4 regions of the Paucibacter sp. M5-1 genome follow, and region 2 is predicted to be linked to each of the others. Evidence: predicted binding sites of a transcription regulator. Region 2 holds the regulator's gene; each other region holds the start of a gene.
The links. The regulator LexA, encoded in region 2, represses DNA repair genes until DNA is damaged. The targets are predictions, from matches to a motif close to ACTGTATNNNNATACAGT.

Region 1 (5,123 bases), 940 kb from region 2:
CCAGCACCCCCTCGGCGCGCTGCGGGTCGACACGCACCAAGGCCATCGCGGTGTTCAGCGTGTTGAACAGGAAGTGCGGCCGGATGCGCGACTGCAGCTCGACCAGACGGGCCAGCGCATCGGCCGGGCGCTGCGTGCGCTCGCGCAGCTTCAGCCAGTACAGCAGCATCGCGGCGGTGGCGCCTCCGGCCAGCGCCACGCTGAGCAGGCGAAACCAGCCACTGGCCTCGTCGCTGGCCAGGTTCAGCAGCTGCCAGCCCCCCAGCGCGCACAGCGCCCCCAGGCTCAGCACCACCAGCCACTGCCAGGGCTCGCGCCAGCGCGCCAGCAGGCGCCGCAGGCCACAGACCAGCAGCAGCCACAGCAGCACGCCGCTGAGCGTCACCACGGTGCCGCTGCTCATCCACAGCGCCCATTGGGAAAAATCGCGGGCCCCCAGCGCCAGCCCCAGCGCCAGCAGCAGCTGCACGCCCAGCACGGCACGCAGCACCAGGCCGACATGGCAGACATCGAAGACCCGCTGGGCGTCGAACAACGGTGAGAACCGCTGGGCCTCGGTCGGCTGCGGCGCCAGGCCCAGCACGCTGGTCAGGTTGCGACTGTCGGACCAGTCATGCTCATGTCGTCCCGCCATCGTCTGCCAGCCCCTCGATAGAATCGCGTTTTCCCTATTTTGCTCCAGGCCGATCTCGCGTCGATGCGGGCCGGCCCTGCCGCCATCCCACCATGTCCCAGCCCGCAGACAACCAACTCGCCAACAAAGCCCAAGCCTGGTCCGCCCTGTTCTCCGAGCCGATGAGCGAGCTGGTCAAGCGCTACACCGCCAGCGTGTTCTTTGACAAGCGCCTGTGGGCTGCCGACATCCAGGGCAGCCTGGCCCACGCCGAGATGCTGAAAGCCCAGGGCATCTTGTCGGCCGAGGACCACGGCGCGATCGAGCGGGGCATGGCCCAGATCCGCGGTGAGATCGAGGCCGGCAGCTTCGAGTGGAAACTGGACCTCGAGGATGTGCATCTGAATATCGAGGCCCGCCTGACCGAGCTGGTGGGCATTCCGGCCAAGCGCCTGCACACCGGGCGCAGCCGCAATGACCAGGTCGCCACCGATGTGCGGCTGTGGCTGCGCGGCGAGATCGACGAGCTGAACGCGCTGCTGAGCGCGCTGCAGCTGGCCTTGGTCGAGGTGGCCGAGAAGAATGCAGAGGTCATCCTGCCCGGCTTCACCCATCTGCAGGTGGCCCAGCCGGTGGCCTTCGGCCATCATCTGCTGGCCTACGTCGAGATGTTCGCCCGCGATGCCGAGCGCCTGGCCGACACGCGCCGCCGCGTCAACCGCCTGCCGCTGGGCGCGGCCGCGCTGGCCGGCACCAGCTACCCGCTGGATCGCCAGCGCGTGGCCAAGACCCTGGGCATGGAAGAGGTCTGCCAAAACAGCCTGGACGCCGTCTCGGATCGCGACTTCGCGATCGAGTTCACGGCCGCCGCCTCCCTGATCATGGTGCACATCTCGCGCCTGTCGGAGGAGCTGATCCTGTGGATGAGTCAGAGCTTCGGTTTCATCGACCTGGCCGACCGCTTCTGCACCGGCTCGTCCATCATGCCGCAGAAGAAGAACCCCGATGTGCCAGAACTGGCGCGCGGCAAGACCGGCCGCGTGGTCGGTCATCTGATGGGCCTGATCACCTTGATGAAGGGCCAGCCCCTGGCCTACAACAAGGACAATCAGGAGGACAAGGAGCCGCTGTTCGACACCGTCGACACGCTCAAGGACACCTTGCGCATCTTTGCCGAGATGGCCGGCGGCATCACGGTCAAGCCCGAGGCGATGGAGCGCGCCGCGCTGAAGGGCTATGCCACCGCGACCGATCTGGCCGACTACCTGGTCAAGAAGGGCCTGGCCTTCCGCGACGCGCACGAGATCGTCGCCCATGCGGTCAAGACGGCCATCGGCATGGGGGTCGATCTGTCGGCGCTGCCGCTGGCCGAGCTGCAGAAGTTCGATGCCCGCATAGCCTCCGATGTGTTCGAGGTGCTGTCGCTGCGCGGCTCGCTGAACGCCCGCAACATCCTCGGCGGCACCGCGCCGGCCCAGGTGCGCGCCCAGGTGGCGCGGCATCGCGCCCGGCTCGGCGCCTGATCTTGAGCCAGCGCAAGTCCGACCCGACAGGGTCGGGCTAGGCTGGCGGCCATGAACAGTCTGACTTGGAGCGACGACCTCGCTCTCGACCACCCCCAGCTGGATCGAACCCATCAGGAGTTCGTCGAACTGCTGAACGCGCTGGCCGCCCTGCTTGCCCAGGGGGCTGCCGATCCCCTGCCCCTGTATGCCCAGCTGCTGGCCCATACCGAGGCCCACTTCGCGATGGAAGAGGGCTGGATGGCAGCCACCGGCTTCGCGCCCGACAACTGCCATGCCCGCCAGCACGCGATGGTGCTGGACCTGATGCGCCAGGTGCAGATCCATGCCCATGCGCAGCAAGACCTGGAACCGCTGCGTCGGCTGCTGCCGGAGCTGATCGGCTGGTTTCCCGCACATGCCGAGATGATGGATGCGGCCCTGGTCTATCACATGGGCCAGCTGGGCTTCGACACCGGCACCGGCCGGATGAGTCGACCGCCGCTCCAGTCCACCCCGGCCATCAGCTCTTGCGGCAACAACAGCTGCGCGTAGACGCTTGGCAAGCCGGGCCTGGCTTCGTATACTGTATGCATCAACAGTATTCGAGGGGTCCATCATGCGTTCCTGCTATCGCCAGACCTACAGCCCGGCTCCCGTGCTGCGTGTTCCTCGCTGGCTGCGCAGCCTCTGGGTCTGGTTGTGAGCCGCGCCTGCTGCTGACTTCGCGTTGTCAGCAGGGCCGCCTGACAATCGCCGCATGGCCCGCCCACCGGATTCCGCTGCCCTCCCCGACCGCCTGATCGCGCATCTGGACATGGATGCCTTCTACGCGTCGGTGGAGCTGCTGCGCTATCCCGAGCTGAAGGGCCAGGCCGTCGTGATCGGAGGCCGCCGTGCCCATGAGCCCAAGACCTTGGCCGACGGCACCCGCCGCTACGCCCGGCTGCGCGACTACACCGGACGCGGCGTCGTCACCACCTCGACCTATGCGGCGCGCGATCTGGGTGTGTTCTCCGCGATGGGCCTGATGAAGGCAGCACTGCGCGCGCCCGACGCCATCCTGCTGCCCACCGACTTCGACGCCTATCGCAAGTACTCCCGCCTGTTCAAGGCGGCCGTGGCCGAGATAGCACCGGTGATCGAGGATCGCGGCATCGACGAGATCTATATCGACCTCAGCGAGGTCGCCGGCATCCGCGAGCCGGTCGGGCACGACCCGCTGGGCGGCGTGCGCGCGGTGGCGCGCGATATCAAGAACTCGGTGCAGCGGGCCACCGGCCTGAGCTGCTCGATCGGCATCACCCCCAACAAGCTGCTGTCCAAGATCGCCTCGGAGCTGGACAAGCCCGACGGGCTGACGATCCTGCTGGCCAGCGAGATCCCGACCCGCATCTGGCCGCTGGCGGCGCGCAAGATCAACGGCATCGGCCCGAAGGCCGCCGCCAAGCTCGCCACCCTGGGCCTGGAGACCGTCGGCCAGATCGCCGCCGCCGATCCGGCGATGCTGATCAGCCAGTTCGGCACGAGCTACGGCAGCTGGCTGCACGAGGCCGCCCACGGCCGCGACCAGAGGCCGGTGGTGACCCACAGCGAACCGGTCTCGATCAGCCGCGAGACCACTTTCGAGCGCGATCTGCATGCGGTGCATGACCGCGCCGAACTGTCCGCCATCTTCAGCCGGCTGTGCGAACAGCTGGCCCGTGATCTGGAACGCAAGGGCTACCAGGGCCGGACGGTAGGCATCAAGCTGCGCTTCGAGGGTTTTGTCACCGTGACCCGCGACCTGACCCTGGATGCGCCGATCGCCGACTTCGCAGCGCTTCGTCATGCGGCCGGCAGCTGTCTGAAACGGGTCGATCTGAGCCGGCGGCTGCGGCTGCTGGGCGTTCGGATCGGCGGCTTGTCGCGACCTGGCGACGCCCAGGCGGTACCCAGGCCGCTTCGAAAGGCCGCCGCGCCCCGGCTGGAAAGCCAGGATCTGTTCTAAGGCCGGCGTCGCAACAGCAGCTCGTACAAGGCCCGGGCCGCCGTGCTCAGCTCCCGGTCACGCCGCCGCACCAGAAACAGCTGCCGGTCCGCCAGCCCTCGCCAGCGCAGCTCACGGGTGGCAAGTTCCGGCTGCCTGAAATGAAACAGGCTGAAGGCCGGCACCACCGACAGGCCCAGCCCGGCGCGCACCATGCCCATCACGGTGGCCAGCTGCTCCACCTCCATCAGGGTCTGCAGCTGCAAGGGATGGACGGCCGCGTCCAGCAGCTGGCGCACGCTGCTGTGGCGGGCCAGGTGGATGAAGGGAAAGGGCAGCAGATCGCGCGGCTTCAGGCTGGGCCGCGCCAGCAGCTCGTGGCCCAGCGGACAGACCAGGTGGAAGCGGTCGCTGGCAAACGGCTCGGCGCGCAGCTCGAGCGTATCCGCCCGCACCGCGGCGATCGCGAAATCGGCCTGGCCCTCGCGCACCCGCTGCAGACAGGGCTCGCTGAGCACATCGGCCACCTGCAGCGCGATGCCCGGGTGGGCGGCGCGGAACTCGCTGAGCAGGCCCGGCAACCAGCCCGCCGCCAGCGAGGGCAGCAAGGCCAGCGAGACCTGGCCGCGGCGCAGCTGGGCATGGTCGCGCACCTCGGCCAGGGCCTGACCCAGTTGGGCCAGCAGCGGCGCAGCGCTGCGCTCGAACACCTGACCCTCCACCGTCAACGCGACATGGCGGGTGCTGCGCTCGAACAGGCGTGCGCCGACCGCCGTCTCGAGGCCCTGGATCAGCGCGCTGAAGGCCGGCTGCGACAGATGGCAGTGCACGGCGGCCTGGGTGAAGCTGCGCAGCCGCGCCAGCGCAACAAAAGCCTGCAGCTGGCGGCTGGAGATGCTGGCCGAGAAAGCGCGATCGTCATTCATCTGAATTTCAGAATAACCGATCTGAACAATCGAATTCACAGCTCAGACGTCCGAGCCTAGAGTCGCTGCCATGGATGCGATAAGACCTGCTGTGTTGCGTGTCGCCTCGGCCG
Region 2 (5,123 bases):
GGCGGCCCCTGCCAGCGCAAGCATTGCACCGCGCGAGGACCGCAAGGCCAGCGGCCAGGCCCGCCAACGCCTGGCCGAGCAGACCAAACCGATGCGCAAGGAAATGGAAGGCATCGACGCCAAGCTCAACAAGCTGGCCGATGAGCGCACGGCGCTGGAAGCCCAGCTGGCGGCCGGCAGCACCACGCCGGCCCAGATCGCCGAGCTCGGCAAGCGGCTGAAAGCCATCCATGATGAGCTGGAGGCCGCCGAGCTGCGCTGGCTGGAGCTCAGCGCCCAGGTCGACGCGATTCAGGCCGCCGCCTGAGTCTTCTCCCCTCTCAGCGCGCGGCCAGCACGGCCGCGATTGCCAGCGCCGCCGGCAAGGCCTGCACGAACAGGATCTTCTTGCCGACGGTGGCGGCGCCGTAGACGCCCGCAGCCACGACGCAGCCCAGGAAGAAGAGCTGGTTCGCGCTGTTGCCGGCCGCCAAGCCCCAGAGCAGGCCCGCACTCAGAAAGCCGTTGTAGAGGCCCTGGTTGGCGGCCAGGGTCTTGCTCGCCTCGGCGAACTCGGGTGTCAGTCTGAAGACCTTGCGGCCCAGCGGCTTGGTCCAGAAGAACATCTCCAGCACCAGAAAATACAGATGCAGGGCGGCCACCAGGGCCACCAGCAGGTTCGCCAACATCGTCATCTCGTCCCCCTAGCTTGAATAACCATTTAAGTTGTGTGCAATTTAATTGCGGAATACATTATCACCCATGCCACGCCACAAGACCACCGCAGCACCGAGCCAGGCCGAGCAATGGCTGCAGCTGGACCAGCAGCTGTGCTTTGCGCTGTACGCCAGCTCGCTGGCCATGACCAAGCTCTACAAGCCCCTGCTGGAGCCCATGGGCCTGACCTACCCTCAGTACCTGGTGATGTTGGTGCTTTGGGAGGCGGACGGCATCAGCGTTTCCACCCTGGGCCAGCGCCTCTCGCTGGACTCCGGCACCCTGACGCCCTTGCTCAAACGCCTGGAGGCCGGCGCACTGATCACCCGCCGCCGCGCGCAGGACGACGAGCGCCGCGTCGATATTTTCCTCAGCGATACCGGCCGCGCGCTGAAGGCGCAGGCCCTGAACATTCCGCCTCAGCTCGCCTGCGCCAGCGCCTGCTCGCTGGATGAACTCGTCTCCCTGACCCGGCGCCTGCACGAGCTGCGCAAGCAGCTCTCCAGCGCCGACCTTTCTTCGCCCACCCACCACTCCTGATAGGAAGAAGCACCATGGCACTCGACAAAGTTCTCTACACCGCCACCGCCACCGCCACCGGCGGCCGTGAAGGCAAGGCCTCCTCGTCCGACGGCGCTCTGAGCGTCACGCTGAGCACACCCAAGGAACTGGGCGGCGCCGGCGGCTCGGGCACCAACCCCGAGCAGATGTTCGCCGCCGGTTATTCGGCCTGCTTTATCGGCGCGATGAAGGCCGTCGCCGGCAAGATCAAGATCGCCGTGCCGGCCGATGTGTCCATCACCTCGGAAGTGGGCATCGGCCCGATTCCCGCCGGCTTCGGCATCCAGGTCGCGATGAAGATCAGCCTGCCGGGTCTGGAGCGCAGCCAGGCCGAGGCCCTGGTGGCCGCCGCCCACCAGGTCTGCCCTTACTCGAATGCCACGCGCGGCAATATCGATGTGAGCCTGACCATCGTCTAAGGACCTTGGCCGAGCCAGACAGGGGCTGCGGCCCCTGTTGTCGTTTCAGGCCAGCAATTCAAGCAGGAGCTCGATACGCGCCTTGACCGGGCTCAGCGCGCCGGCGCTGGGCAGGGCCGCAGCCGAGGGCGTGACCGGACCGGCATCGCAGCGGCTGCTGCGCAGGATCCTGACGCCCTGCTGCTGGGCCGTGCGCAAGGCCTGCTCCAGCGACAGCGACAGCGTGCCATTGCCGGTGCCGGCCACCACCAGGCCGTCGACCCCCTGGGCCAGCAAGGCCTGCACGAGCGCGCCGTCGGCGCCGACATGGTTCAGCACGATCTGCACGCGCGGCCAGGCCGCAGCGGGTTTGCCGATACGCGCCAGACCGATGGCGCCCTCCGCAGCCGGCCAGGCACCCAAGGGGCGCAGCACGCCCTCCTCCACGACGGCGATCAGGCCGCCATCGCTGGAAGCAAAGGCATCGACCTTGTAGCTGTGCACCTTGCGGATCTGCTCGGGCCCATGAACAGCGCCCGCAAACACGGTGAGCACCCCCTGCGCACGTTCATCGCTGGCAACGCTGACGGCATCGAGCAGGTTCTGCGGCCCATCGGTCTGCAAGGCCGTGGCCGGTCGCATCGCGGCGGTCAAGACCACCGGCTTGCGCGGCGCCAGCACGCGGTGCAGGAAATAAGCCGTCTCTTCCAAGGTATCGGTGCCATGGGTGATCACAATCCCGGCCACCTCCTCGCGTGCCAGATGGTGGGCCACGCGCTCGGCCAGCCGCTGCCAGGTGGTGAAGTCCATGTCCTTGCTGTCGAGCTGGGCCACTTGCTCGGCCTCCAGCGCCTGCTGCGCCAGCGGCGGCACGGCCGAGACCAGATCGTCCACGCCCAGCTGGGCGGCGGTGTAGCCGACGTTGTCGGACGCCGTGCCGGCCTGGCCGGCAATCGTGCCGCCGGTGCCCAGGATCACGATAAGAGGCTTGTTCTTGCTGACCACGGTCACTTCCTGGATGAATGAACAGTTACTGGATATATACTCAGGCGCATCTTTCCCAGATGTCTGCGAGCCCAGCATGGACGATATCAGCCCCAGTGTTTCCACCGTCAAATTGACGGCACGCCAGCAGCAGATCCTTGACTTGGTGCGCCAGGCCATCGAGCAGACCGGAGCCCCTCCGACCCGCGCCGAGATCGCCAACGAGCTGGGTTTCCGCTCGGCCAATGCGGCCGAGGAGCATCTGCAGGCCTTGGCGCGCAAGGGCGTGATCGAACTGGTCGGCGGCACCTCGCGCGGCATCCGGCTGAAGTCGGACACCTTGAAAGCCATGCATCAGGAGCGCCGCGCCCGTGAGGACTTCCAGTTCTCCCTGCCGATTCCGAATCTGTCGCAACTCACCCTGCCCCTGGTCGGGCGCGTCGCGGCCGGCCATCCCATCCTCGCGCAGGAGCATATCGAGCAGAGCTACACGGTCGAGAGCAGCATGTTCGCGCGCCGACCCGATTTCCTGCTGAAGGTGCGCGGCATGAGCATGAAGGACATCGGCATCATGGACGGCGACCTGCTGGCGGTGCAGAAGGCCAGCGAAGCCAAGAACGGGCAGATCGTCGTCGCACGGCTGGGTGATGAAGTCACCGTCAAGCGTTTCAAACGCAGCCGCAGCGGCGGCATCGAGTTGCTGGCCGAGAACCCTGACTTCGAACCCATCCTGGTCGCGGCCGGCGATGAGAGTTTTGCATTGGAAGGTCTGGCCGTCGGTCTGATTCGCGGGCAAATGGCCTTCTGATACTGCGGGCCTCCTGATACTGCGGCCGCAATCAAGTTTGCAGGGATGATGTCTCTGCAAACATTTGATATGTCTCGGCGCACAAGAAAAAACCCTGGAGGCTTGCGCTTCCAGGGTTTCAAATGTTGGCGGAGTGGACGGGACTCGAACCCGCGACCCCCGGCGTGACAGGCCGGTATTCTAACCAACTGAACTACCACTCCAGATACTCTTGCGAATATCAGATAAGTTCTGTAGTTTCTCGAAGCAAACGCTTCCAAAACTACCAAGCCTTATCAAACTTGGCGTCCCCTAGGGGATTCGAACCCCTGTAGTCACCGTGAAAGGGTGGTGTCCTAGGCCTCTAGACGAAGGGGACTAAACCTTCTATTTACTTCTTCTACTTCGCTGCCCGAGCCGCGCGCCACCGTCACCCTGAAGTGACTTGGTGGAGGTAAGCGGGATCGAACCGCTGACCTCTTGCATGCCATGCAAGCGCTCTCCCAGCTGAGCTATACCCCCAAAATTCCGGGCTACACGCTGCTCAAGCAGTAATTTCTCTCAAAATACAAGCGGCCAACTGAATGGCCGCTTACCGATACGAATCGGGCAAACCTTGGCGGAGTGGACGGGACTCGAACCCGCGACCCCCGGCGTGACAGGCCGGTATTCTAACCAACTGAACTACCACTCCGCAGTGGGATAATTTCACAACTGCTGCAGTATACCTTATATATCGCAGCAATTATCAAGTTTATCAAACTTGGCGTCCCCTAGGGGATTCGAACCCCTGTAGTCACCGTGAAAGGGTGGTGTCCTAGGCCTCTAGACGAAGGGGACTAAACCTTCTGAATTCTACTTCCTCATACTTGAACCGCGCGCCAACCAAATACCCAGAAACCTGAACATTTGGTGGAGGTAAGCGGGATCGAACCGCTGACCTCTTGCATGCCATGCAAGCGCTCTCCCAGCTGAGCTATACCCCCTCAGATCATGCAAGCCGCTTCGATTACTCGTTGCTGCCTGCCGTTCTTTGTGTATCGCGCTGTTCAAGCGAGACATAGAGTATAGAACGATTTTTATGCGCAGCGCAAGCGTTCGACCACATTTTCTTTATCGAACAGTTCCAGCACCGCGTCGACCGACGGAGTTTGTGCACGACCACACACCAGCACCCGCACCGGTATCGCCAGTTGCGGCATCTTCAGGCCATGAGCCGTGATTGTTTCCTTGATCGCGGCCTGGATGCCGGCCTTGTTCCATTCGGTGGCGGCGAGCTTGTCGGCCAGCGCGGCGAGCGCGGGCTTCACCGCGTCGCTGACATGGGTGCCCAGATCCTCGGCGCTGGGCTGCACCGGCGCGAAATACATGGCCAGCCAATCGGCCAGCGCCACCGTGGTCGCGCAGCGATCCTTGAACAGCGCGCACATGGCCGGCAGCCGGCCGAGATCGGCGCTGATGCCGCGCTTGGCCAGTTGCGCCGCGACGAGGGCCGACAGGCGCGTGTCATCGGCCTGCTTGATGTACTGGCTGTTGACCCACTCCAGCTTGGCCGGATCCCATTGCGCCGGGCTCTTGGAGAGGTGCGAACCGTCGAACCAGCTGACGAGCTGTTCGCGCGAGAACAGCTCGTCATCACCGTGGCTCCAGCCTAGGCGCGACAGATAGTTCAGCATCGCCTCGGGCAGATAGCCGTT
Region 3 (5,123 bases), 450 kb from region 2:
GACCTGCCAATCAGCGCTCAAGTCACGCATGCTTCAAGGGATACGCCGTATCTATGCTTCAGGCTCGACCTTGACCCAGCCGAGATCTCGGAGATGGTGCTCAAGTTGCAGTCAGTGGCCTCAGCGCGCGCGGCAACATGTCGGGGCCTCTACCTCAGTCGCGTCAACGAGGGCATGCTGGATGCAGCGATTCGCCTGATGCGCCTGCTGGATAGTCCCCATGACGCGGCAACCTTGGCGCCATTGGCACTGCAGGAGCTTGTCTATCGACTGCTGCGCAGCGAACAGGGAGAACGGCTGGCCCAGGCATCCCGTACCGACAGCCATGCCAACCGCATCGCGCGCGCTATCGCCTGGCTGAAGGCCAACTTTGAACAACCGCTGCGCATTGACGATTTGGCTCGTGACGCTCACATGAGCCCCTCATCGCTGCATCACCACTTCCGGGCTATCACCGCAATGAGCCCGTTGCAGTATCAGAAGCAACTTCGTCTGCAGGAAGCCCGCAGGCTGCTGTTGGCCGATGGCTTCGAGGTCGCCAAGGCAGGCTATGCCGTCGGTTATGAGAGCGCCTCACAGTTCAGTCGTGAATACAGCAGGCTCTTTGGCGTGCCGCCCTCCCGTGACGCCCAGCGACTGCGCGAAGGTGGCACAGAGCCCCGCATCACTTAGCCAGACACGACCTGTTGAGCGCCACCAGCCCTGCTGATCAAGACGGGCAGCCCGTACAGCTCTGGACCGAATGCGGGCTGTCGCAATCGCGCTTTACCTTCCGACGGGCTTCACCACGATCCCACGTTCAACGAAGAGCTCATGCAAGGTCTGTGACGCTTCAATAGCGCGCGGAAATCCGGCCGGCACGGTGATCAGGTAGACGATTTCCTTGAGCTCTTCCGGCGATACGCCGGCGTTGAGCGCATACCCTGCGTGGACCTTGAAGAAGGGACGCAAGCCCAGCGCACCGAAGGCGGCCATGGCCGCGAGTTGTCGGGTGCGAACGTCGAGCCCCTGGCGGCCCCAGACATCTCCCAGCGCATAGCCCGCTGTTGCGTCGGCCAAGAACGGAAAGTCGCGGCGCATCGCTTCGAACACGGGCTGCGTCTTGCCATTGTTCAAGGCGGTCAGCACGGCTTCGCCCCTGGCGATACGCGGATCCGGTGCTTGGGTGTCGCCGCTGGCTGCGGCGAAAGTGCCGGCGCCAGCCAGCATCAGGGACAGCAAGGCACGGGGGATCGAAAGAGATAGGTGTCGAAAATACATGGTGTTCTCCAGAAGGGGTTAAGGCCGGCGGTCAGTCGACCCTGGATGTGGGGGCGGTGCTCAGAAGTTCCCATCGGTTGTGACCGACAGCGCTGCATGCATCTCGACCTCGCTGCGACGACGCTCGAAGGCGCTCATCGCAAAGCTCACCGCATCCGAGCCGGCCACGAAGTGAAGTGGTGGTTCGGTCATCGCAGCCAGCTCGACCAGCACACGCCCCAGCTTGACCGGGTCACCAGGTTGCTGATGGTTGTAGCCGTCGTAGGTCGAGCGAGAGGTGGCGGAGTAATCGGCAATCTCCTTGCTGCCATAGCGCACCGAACTCCGGTCCAGAAAGTCGGTGCGGAAGAAGCCCGGCTCGACCACCGTGACATTGATGCCGAAGGGCGCCACTTCCAGTGCGAGCGACTCTGAGAAGCCGACAACGGCGAACTTGGTCGCGCAGTAAATCGACGCGTTGTCGAAGCCCATGAAGCCGCCGATCGAGGCCAGATTCAGGATGTGGCCGCTTCGCTGCTTTCGCATCGCTGGCAGGACCGCACGCGTGGCGTGCATCAGGCCAAATACATTGGTCTGGAACTGGCGTTCGACGTCGTCGCTGCCAACCTCCTCGAACAGGCCCAACTGACCATAACCAGCATTGTTGACCAGTACGTCGATGCGACCGAAGCGCGCGAGCGCCAATTCGACCGCCGCTACAGCATCCTGTTCGCGACTGATGTCCAGAGTAAGGTTCAGCACCTGCTCTGCGTAGGACGCATAGACCGCGTTCAGCTGCTCCACATTGCGGCCTGTCGCGACCACTTTGTCGCCGGCTGCCAATGCGGCCTTGGCAACTTGGGCACCGATGCCACGATTAGCGCCGGTGATGATCCAGATCTTGCTCATGAGACCTTCCTTACGAATGCGTGCTTCACACGCGGTTTGAATACGGATTCATCGTATGGAAGCAAGGCAATTCGGGCGTGCCAAATTCTGCAGAACTCTTGCCCATTCGGCTTGATCGCGTGGGAATTCGCAAGAGCGAAACAGCACATGCAGGATCCCTGGCAAACAGGCGTCCATCCTAGAGCTCGCCGTCATTTGGGCAAAGCATCACACCAGACCGCCGGGCCTTTGCGATCACGCTGGACTTCGTGGGCGGGCTCATGTACTGTATATCCATACAGTTACTTTCAGCCGCAATCCATGTCATCCCATCCGCTCTGGGAGGACGCGCCGTCCCTGCCGTGCGCGCCGCCCAGTCTGCCACCGCCGATCCAGAACACCGCGCCTTCACTGGCGCGGGGCCTGCCTGCGGATGTAGCCGAGTCGGTGTGGCGGGGCGATGCGCTGGGGCAGGGTGTCAACAAGGTCCTCAGCACCGGCTTCGCCGCGCTGGATGCCGAGCTGCCGGGCGGCGGCTGGCCCTGTGGTGGCCTGACCGAGGTCCTGCAGGCCCAGCCCTCGCTGCTGGAGTGGCGGCTGATTGGCCCCTGTCTGCGATCCATAGTGGCCGGCGGTGCCGCCGTGGTCGTGATCGGCCCACCCAAGCGGCCGCACCTGCCAGGCTTGCGTCATCTGGGCATCGAGGAGTCCGATCTGGTCTGGATCCAGGCACAGGCGCCCTCGGAGCGCCTGTGGTGCACCGAGCAGCTGATCAAGGCCAATGCCGCGGGCGCCATCCTGACCTGGCTGCCCCAGGCCCGGCCGGAGCAGCTGCGGCGGCTTCAGGTCCTGGCCCAGTCCTGCGATGGCCCGGTCTTCGTGTGCCGGCCCATCGTGGCCCAGCATGACCCATCGCCGGCACCGCTACGCCTGCTGGCCTCCCCGGACCTCGACTGGCGCTTGAAGGTCCGCATCGTCAAGCGCAAAGGCCCGGCCCATGACGGCACCCTGATGCTCCCTTCCATCCCCGGTGGGCTGGTCCATGTCCTCACCCCCCGGGTGATGCAGCCCAGTCAACTCATCCCCTCCAAGGAAGTGCCTCAACATGCTGTGGGCAGCCCTGATCCTCGATCCAACCTCTCTGACAACATCCCCGCCAGCCTCGCAGCCAGCCCCCTTGCCCAGGGCGTCGCCAGCATCCCGGACCACGCCGAACGCGCCGTCTGAGGCGCTTGGCGGTGCTGGGGCGCCTGCTCGCAACGATGCGCTCGCCGGCCTGGCGGTCTGGTGCTTGCAGTTCACACCCCGCGTGGCGGTGATGGAGGACTGCGCCATCGTGATGGAGGTCGAAGCCAGCCTGCGCCTTTTCAAAGGCATGAAGGCCCTGAAGGAGCGGATTGGTGATGAGGCACCTGACCTGGGCGTGATCTCGATCGCCTGGGCACCGACAGCCATGGCTGCACTGGCGATGGCACGCGCCGGTGTGACTGACCTCGGGGATCGACTGCTGCAGCCGGTGCTGGACAGCTTGCCCCTGGTCTGCCTGACGGCGGCCGCCGTGCATCACGAGACCCTGACCCGAGCCGGCATCAACACCTTGGGTCAGCTGCGCGCCTTGCCGCGTGGCGGCATCAGCCGGCGCTTTGATGCGGCGCTGCTGGCGGCGGTGGACCAGGCCTATGGCCTGCGGCCCGACGCGCACCGCTGGTGCGTGCTGCCCGAGAAGTTCGCCGCCCGGATGGAACTGGCCTGCCGCGAGGACCACGCGCCGGCCCTGCTGATGAGTGCCCGGCCCTTGCTGATGCAGATGTGCGGCTGGCTGGCAGCTCGGCATGCGGGAGCGACCGGCTTCACACTGCATTGGGTGCACGACTCGATGCGGGCCAAGGATGCCGGCGATGGCGGCGCGCTGACCATCCGTACGGCCGAACCGATCCGCGACCTGGAGCACTTCGTGCGCCTGCTGGCCGAACACCTGGCCAAGACCCAGTTGCTGGCGCCGGTCGGCGAGCTGCGTCTGGAGGTGCTGGATGTGCAGGCCCTCCAGGAGGAGACCGCATCACTCTTGCCCGAGACGGTGCGCGGCGGTGAGTCGCTGTATCTGGTGCTGGAGCGCATTGCGGCGCGCATCGGGCCTGATAAGGTGCTGCAACCCACGCTGGGTGACGACCACCGGCCCGAGTGGATGACCCGCTGGCAGGCGGCCAGCAAGCGGCGCCTGCGCAAGCCGCAGGCTCTGGCCGAGCTGCCCGAACCGACATTTCTTCTGGAGGAGCCGCTCAAGCTGGCCGTGCGCGACCACCGTCCGCACTACCAGGGCCCGCTGATCATGCTGGTCGGCCCCGACAGCGTCGAGGGTGGTTGGTGGGACCGGGTGCCCGATCAGGCCGTCACCCGCAATGTGGTGCGCGACTACTGGGTCTGTGCCAACGAGACCGCCGGCGTGCTCAGCGTGTTTCAGCAGCGGCTCGATGATGGCGAGGTCGCCTGGTATCTGCACGGGGTGTTCGCGTGACGCGGGCGGACCATGGCCAGCCTTCCTCATTACGCCGAGCTGCGTTGCGTCAGTAACTTCAGCTTCCTCAAGGGCGCCAGCTGGCCCCATGAGCTGATCGAGCGCGCCAAGCAGCTGGGCTACTCCGCGATTGCCCTGACCGACGAGTGCAGCCTGGCCGGCATGGTGCGTGCTCATGTGGCCGCCAAGGAGCACGGCATCAAGCTGCTGGTGGGCAGCCAGTTCGAGGTGCAGTGCGAGTTCCCGTTCACCCTGGTCGTGCTGGCGGGCAACTTCAAGGGCTATGGCAATCTGAGCCACCTGATCTCACGCCTGCGCCGGCGCTCGCCCAAGGGCAGCTACCACTTCGCGCTGGACGACCTAGGCCCCGAGGATCTGGACGACTGCGTCGTGATGGCCTGCCCGCAGCGCCATGCCACGCCCGAGCAGTTGCTGTCCATGGCGCGTTGGCTGCTGCGCTACTTCATCGGGCGCTGCTGGA
Region 4 (5,123 bases), 2.7 Mb from region 2:
ATACAGCTCATTCTTGATGTCGGCGCCGTCTTCAATATAGAGGCGGCGGACTTTCTGGCCTTCCGGACCGGTCTGGTGTGTGATCAGCTGCATGCCGAGAATCTGCTCGGCCAGGCTCTTCACATCGTCCAGCGAGCGGCCTAGCTTGACGCCGCCACCCTTGCCACGGCCACCGGCGTGGATCTGCGCCTTCACGACCCAGACCGGGCCGCCCAGCTTCTGTGCGGCTTCCACCGCTTCTTGCACCGTGAAGGCCGGGATGCCACGCGGCACCGGCACACCGAACTGGCGCAGGATTTCCTTGCCCTGGTACTCGTGAATCTTCATAGGGGTCTCGCTTCTTGGAAAAGTCAGGATGAGGAAGCCGCAGGCAGCGTGGCGGCGCCGGCAGCAGAGGCTGCCTGGCCGTCGCGATACCAGCGAGGGTAATGGGTGCGCACGACCGCGCCGTCGCGGCGCAAGGCATGGCATTTGTCGAGCTGGAAGGGCGGCTGGCCCGAGCCATCGCCTTCGCGGGTGTCGATCACGAGGCCGGCAAAGGCCTGGATCACCGCAGTTGGCAGGATCTGGCACAGCTCGGTCAGATGGGTGCAGCCCCGGGTGCCGGCCAGGCGTTCCTTGACGCCGAGCCGGAATCCTTTCAACAGATTCAGGCCGACCAGGCGCGCATAGGCATCGTCATGCTGGTCGCAGGCGCCGGGATAGGGCATCCAGCGCGTCTGCGAGCCGGCCTCGTGGATCGTCAACTCGGTGTCGACGACCAGCTGCAGAAGCATGTCATGGATGGGCTCGCCGGCATGGCGGGTGCCGCCGGCCATCGGGACATCGCGTGTCTTGGTGTCGCTCAGCGTGGCCTCGACCTCGTAGAGCCCGTCGTCGCGCGCATAGACCTGCACATCGAGAGCTCGACGGTGCAGCAGACGGCGCGCAGTGGAGGGGTTGAGCAAGGACATGGGGCGCTGGACAAACACGGACGCACAAAAACAGGCCCGCAGGCCCTTATTGTGGCTGCGAGCAGGCTTTGCACAGTCCGGCAATGTAGCATGCTGCGCCGCCGCAAGCCTGTCGCGAAGCTGTCAGCCGGTCTGTGACGCACGCAAAACCCGGCGCACGACGTCGGCTGAAAAGCCCCGCGCCAGCAGAAAACGAGTCTGCTTGGCCCGGCCGTTGGCGTCCTCGGCCGGGCTGCCGAACTTGCGCTGCCAGATCGCCTGCGCGCGCTCGAATTCACTGTCCTTCAGCCATGCCTGGCTGTCGGCGCTCAGGCTCAGCCCGTGCTGGGCCAACTCCTGCTGGATGCGCAGATGGCCGTAGCGCTGGGCGCGGGCATGGATGCGCGACTCGACGAAACGTTCCTCGCTGAGATAGCCCTGGGCCTGAAGCCAGACCAGCAATTCGTCGACCTCGGTCTCGATCTCTGCCGCTTCTACAGCCTCGGCGCCGGCCGCGTCGCGCTGCGCCCGCGCGATGCGCAGCAGCTTGCGGCGCAACTCGCTGCGGCTGTGCTCACGCTGCGCCAGCAACGTGATGGCCCGCATCTTCAGGGACAGGGGCTTCATGGCAAGCCGGCGTCAGGTGCCCAACTCGGCACAGCCCGACGAAGAAGCATCAAGCCTTGTCAGCCGGCCCGTCCACCGTCAGCAGCGGCACGCCCAGCGATTCGCGCACCTTGTTCTCGATCTCGCGGCCGATATCGGGGTTCTCGCGCAGGAACTCGCGCGCATTGTCCTTGCCCTGGCCGATCTTCTCGCCGTTGTAGGCATACCAGGCGCCGGCCTTGTCGACCACCTTGGCGACCACGCCCATGTCGATGATCTCGCCCTCGCGGCTGATGCCCTCGCCATAGAGAATGTCGAACTCGGCAGTCTTGAACGGCGGTGCCACCTTGTTCTTGACAACCTTGACCTTGGTTTCGGAGCCGATCACTTCCTCGCCCTTCTTGATCGAGCCGATGCGGCGGATGTCCAGGCGCACCGAGGCATAGAACTTCAGGGCATTGCCGCCGGTGGTGGTCTCGGGGCTGCCGAACATCACGCCGATCTTCATGCGGATCTGGTTGATGAAGATGACCATGCAGTTGGTCTTCTTGATCGTCGCGGTCAGCTTGCGCAGCGCCTGACTCATTAGCCGGGCTTGCAGGCCGGGCAGCGAATCGCCCATCTCGCCCTCCAGCTCGGCCTTGGGCGTCAGCGCGGCGACCGAGTCGACCACGATCAGGTCCACCGAACCGGAGCGCACCAGCGCATCGACGATTTCCAGCGCCTGCTCACCGGTGTCCGGCTGGCTGATCAGCAGTTCCTGCAGATTGACGCCCAGCTTCTGTGCGTACTGGATGTCCAGCGCGTGCTCGGCGTCGATGAAGGCGCAGACGCCGCTGAGCTTTTGCATCTCGGCGATCACCTGAAGGGTCAGCGTCGTTTTGCCCGAGGATTCCGGGCCATAGATCTCGACCACCCGGCCGCGCGGCAGGCCACCGACGCCCAGCGCGATGTCCAGGCCCAGCGAGCCGGTCGACACCACCTGGATGTCCTCGATCACCTCGCCCTCGCCCAGGCGCATGATGGAGCCCTTGCCGAACTGCTTCTCGATCTGGGACAGGGCGGCTTGCAGGGCCTTGGCTTTTTCGGTGTTGATGGCTTTGACGGGGGCGTCCATGTTTTTCTCCTGTTGAGGCTGCGCGCATTATGGCGCAATCTGTATATTCGTACAGTAGTTTAGGGGCTGGCTGCTGACATGCAATGTCAGCAGGCCGGGCGTCCCTAGAATGCTCGTAAAGACTGGGGACAAAGCATGCGCATCCTGATTGCGGAAGACGACCAAGTGCTGGCCGATGGTTTGCTGCGCTCCTTGCGCGCCTCCGGCTATGCGGTGGACCAGGTCGGCTCGGGCACCGAGGCCGATGCGGCGCTGGCCTCGCACGAGTTCGATCTGGTGATTCTGGATCTGGGCCTGCCCAAGCTGCATGGGCTGGAGGTGCTGCGCAAGCTGCGCGGGCGCGGCGCATCGATGCCGGTGCTGATACTGACGGCGGCCGACAGTGTCGAGCAGCGCGTCAAGGGCCTGGATCTGGGCGCCGACGATTACATGGCCAAGCCCTTCTCGCTGCAGGAGCTGGAGGCTCGGGTGCGGGCACTGACACGGCGCGGCCTGGGCACCGCCTCCAGCATCATCAAGCATGGGCCGCTGAGCTTCGACGCGACCGGCCGGGTTGCCTATATCAATGAGCAGATGATCGAGCTGTCGGCGCGCGAGCTGAGCCTGCTGGAGGTGCTGCTGCAGCGCGCCGGCCGCCTTGTCAGCAAGGATCAGTTGGTCGAGCGCCTGTGCGAATGGGGCGAGGAGGTCAGCAATAACGCGATCGAGGTCTATATCCACCGGCTGCGCAAGAAGATCGAGCAGGGGCCGATACGCATCGCCACGGTGCGCGGCCTGGGCTACTGTCTCGAAAAAATTCCAGGCTGAGCCTGCACCGCTGAATGGCCGGAGACACCGAACAACGCTCGCTGTTCGGCGAGATCCTCGATTGGATGCTCGCCCCGCTGCTGGTGATCTGGCCCATCAGCGTGGCGCTGACCTGGCTGGTGGCGCAGGGCATTGCCAACCGGCCTTACGACCGCGAGCTCGGCGAGATGGCGCGCAATCTGGGCCTGCAGGCGGCCTCGGAGACGCCGCGCGCCGGCAGCAGCGCGCGCTCCCGCTACGCGCTGTCGCCGGAGGCTGCCGCGCTGCTGCGGGCCGACGAGGCCGACACGGTCTACTACCAGGTGCTGGGTCTGCGCGGCGAGTTCCTCAGCGGCGACCGCCAGCTGCCGGTGCCGGCCGCCGACGATCCCATCGTGCCTTGGGAGCTGCATTTTCGCGATGACGAGGTCGGCAGCGACACGGTGCGGGTCGCCTATCTATGGGTGGCGCCCGAGGGCCAGGCCGGCTCGACCCAGACCATGCTGGTCCAGGTGGCCGAGACCCTGGGCAAGCGGGCGCGCCTGACCAACGAGATCATCAAGGGCGTGATACTGCCGCAGTTCGTGATACTGCCGCTGGCGGTGCTGCTGGTGTGGCTGGCGCTGGCGCGCGGCATCGCACCGCTGAACGATCTGCAGCGCCGTATCCGCTCGCGCGAGAGTTCGGACCTGAGCCCGATCGACGAACGCCGCATCCCCGACGAGGTCGCGCCGCTGGTGCGCGCGATCAATGATTTGCTGGGCCGGCTCGACCAGTCGATCAGCGCGCAGAAGCACTTCCTGGCCGATGCCGCCCATCAGCTGAAGACACCGCTGGCCGGCCTGCGCACCCAGGCTGAGTTCGCGCAGCGCGAGATCGACGAGGGTCGCAGCGAGCCGGCCGAGCTGCGCCGCTCGCTGCAGCAGATCGCCCTGTCCAGCCAGCGCGCCGCCCATATGGTCAACCAGCTGCTCGCGATGGCCCGCGCCGAGGACAAGGAGCATGCGGCGCGGCGCAGCGAGGTCAATCTGTCCGAGCTGGCGATGGAGACGGTGCGCGACTTCGTGCCGCGCGCGATGGACAAGCGCATCGACCTCGGCTTCGAGGGGCCGGACGATGAGCACAGCGCGCTGCGCATCAACGGCCATCCGCTGCTGATCCGCGAGCTGATCCGCAATCTGGTCGACAACGCCCTGCTCTACACGCCGCCGCATGGCACGGTGACGGTGCGCGTCGTCGAAGACCCGTTCGGCCAGGTCACGGTGCTGCAGGTCGAGGACTCGGGGCCGGGCATTCCGGAGTCGGAGCGCGAGCAGGTGTTCCAGCCCTTCTACCGGGCCCTGGGCACCAATGTCGACGGCTCGGGGCTGGGCCTGGCCATCGTGCGTGAGATCGTCCAGCAGCATGAGGCCGAGATCACGCTGGACGAAACCCGCGAGCTGCGATCCGGCCAGGCGCAGGAGGACGGCCAAGGGCCTGGCGCACGCTTCACCGTGCGCTTCGCGGCCCATCCGGGCCGCGAAGCGCTCAGCGCGACATGAAGCGCCGGCTCTTCGCGATCGACATCAGGATGCCCAGGCTCAGGCCCAGCATCACCATCGCCGTGCCGCCATAACTGATGAAGGGCAGCGGCACGCCGACCACCGGCAGGATGCCGCTGACCATGCCCATATTGACGAACA

Region 1: a site for LexA is predicted at 2,701-2,718, ahead of O5M90_RS06835 (DNA polymerase Y family protein). Genes of this name have one in related genera too.
Region 3: a site for LexA is predicted at 2,413-2,430, ahead of imuA (translesion DNA synthesis-associated protein ImuA). Genes of this name have one in related genera too.
Region 4: a site for LexA is predicted at 2,694-2,711, ahead of recA (recombinase RecA). Genes of this name have one in related genera too.

The regions. Positions count from the first base shown of each region.
Region 1 covers NZ_JAPZLM020000001.1:1,477,443-1,482,565, forward strand. Annotated here, with positions in the region: gene O5M90_RS06820 (sensor histidine kinase) at 1-634, opposite strand, end outside; gene argH (argininosuccinate lyase) at 727-2,136, shown strand; gene O5M90_RS06830 (hemerythrin domain-containing protein) at 2,188-2,670, shown strand; gene O5M90_RS06835 (DNA polymerase Y family protein) at 2,876-4,105, shown strand; gene O5M90_RS06840 (LysR substrate-binding domain-containing protein) at 4,102-5,010, opposite strand; gene O5M90_RS06845 (acyclic terpene utilization AtuA family protein) at 5,081-5,123, shown strand, end outside.
Region 2 covers NZ_JAPZLM020000001.1:535,264-540,386, reverse strand. Annotated here, with positions in the region: gene O5M90_RS02485 (ABC-F family ATP-binding cassette domain-containing protein) at 1-307, shown strand, start outside; gene O5M90_RS02480 (DUF1304 domain-containing protein) at 321-674, opposite strand; gene O5M90_RS02475 (MarR family winged helix-turn-helix transcriptional regulator) at 742-1,236, shown strand; gene O5M90_RS02470 (organic hydroperoxide resistance protein) at 1,251-1,676, shown strand; gene O5M90_RS02465 (asparaginase) at 1,722-2,660, opposite strand; gene lexA (transcriptional repressor LexA) at 2,737-3,447, shown strand; tRNA gene O5M90_RS02455 (tRNA-Asp) at 3,574-3,650, opposite strand; tRNA gene O5M90_RS02450 (tRNA-Glu) at 3,730-3,805, opposite strand; tRNA gene O5M90_RS02445 (tRNA-Ala) at 3,873-3,948, opposite strand; tRNA gene O5M90_RS02440 (tRNA-Asp) at 4,044-4,120, opposite strand; tRNA gene O5M90_RS02435 (tRNA-Glu) at 4,191-4,266, opposite strand; tRNA gene O5M90_RS02430 (tRNA-Ala) at 4,337-4,412, opposite strand; gene gltX (glutamate--tRNA ligase) at 4,506-5,123, opposite strand, start outside.
Region 3 covers NZ_JAPZLM020000001.1:85,792-90,914, forward strand. Annotated here, with positions in the region: gene O5M90_RS00455 (AraC family transcriptional regulator) at 1-672, shown strand, start outside; gene O5M90_RS00460 (carboxymuconolactone decarboxylase family protein) at 766-1,260, opposite strand; gene O5M90_RS00465 (SDR family NAD(P)-dependent oxidoreductase) at 1,321-2,148, opposite strand; gene imuA (translesion DNA synthesis-associated protein ImuA) at 2,449-3,354, shown strand; gene O5M90_RS00475 (Y-family DNA polymerase) at 3,419-4,642, shown strand; gene O5M90_RS00480 (error-prone DNA polymerase) at 4,655-5,123, shown strand, end outside.
Region 4 covers NZ_JAPZLM020000001.1:3,213,079-3,218,201, reverse strand. Annotated here, with positions in the region: gene sucC (ADP-forming succinate--CoA ligase subunit beta) at 1-327, opposite strand, end outside; gene O5M90_RS15025 (DUF2889 domain-containing protein) at 351-953, opposite strand; gene recX (recombination regulator RecX) at 1,077-1,559, opposite strand; gene recA (recombinase RecA) at 1,609-2,655, opposite strand; gene O5M90_RS15010 (response regulator) at 2,791-3,462, shown strand; gene O5M90_RS15005 (sensor histidine kinase) at 3,477-4,982, shown strand; gene rodA (rod shape-determining protein RodA) at 4,969-5,123, opposite strand, start outside.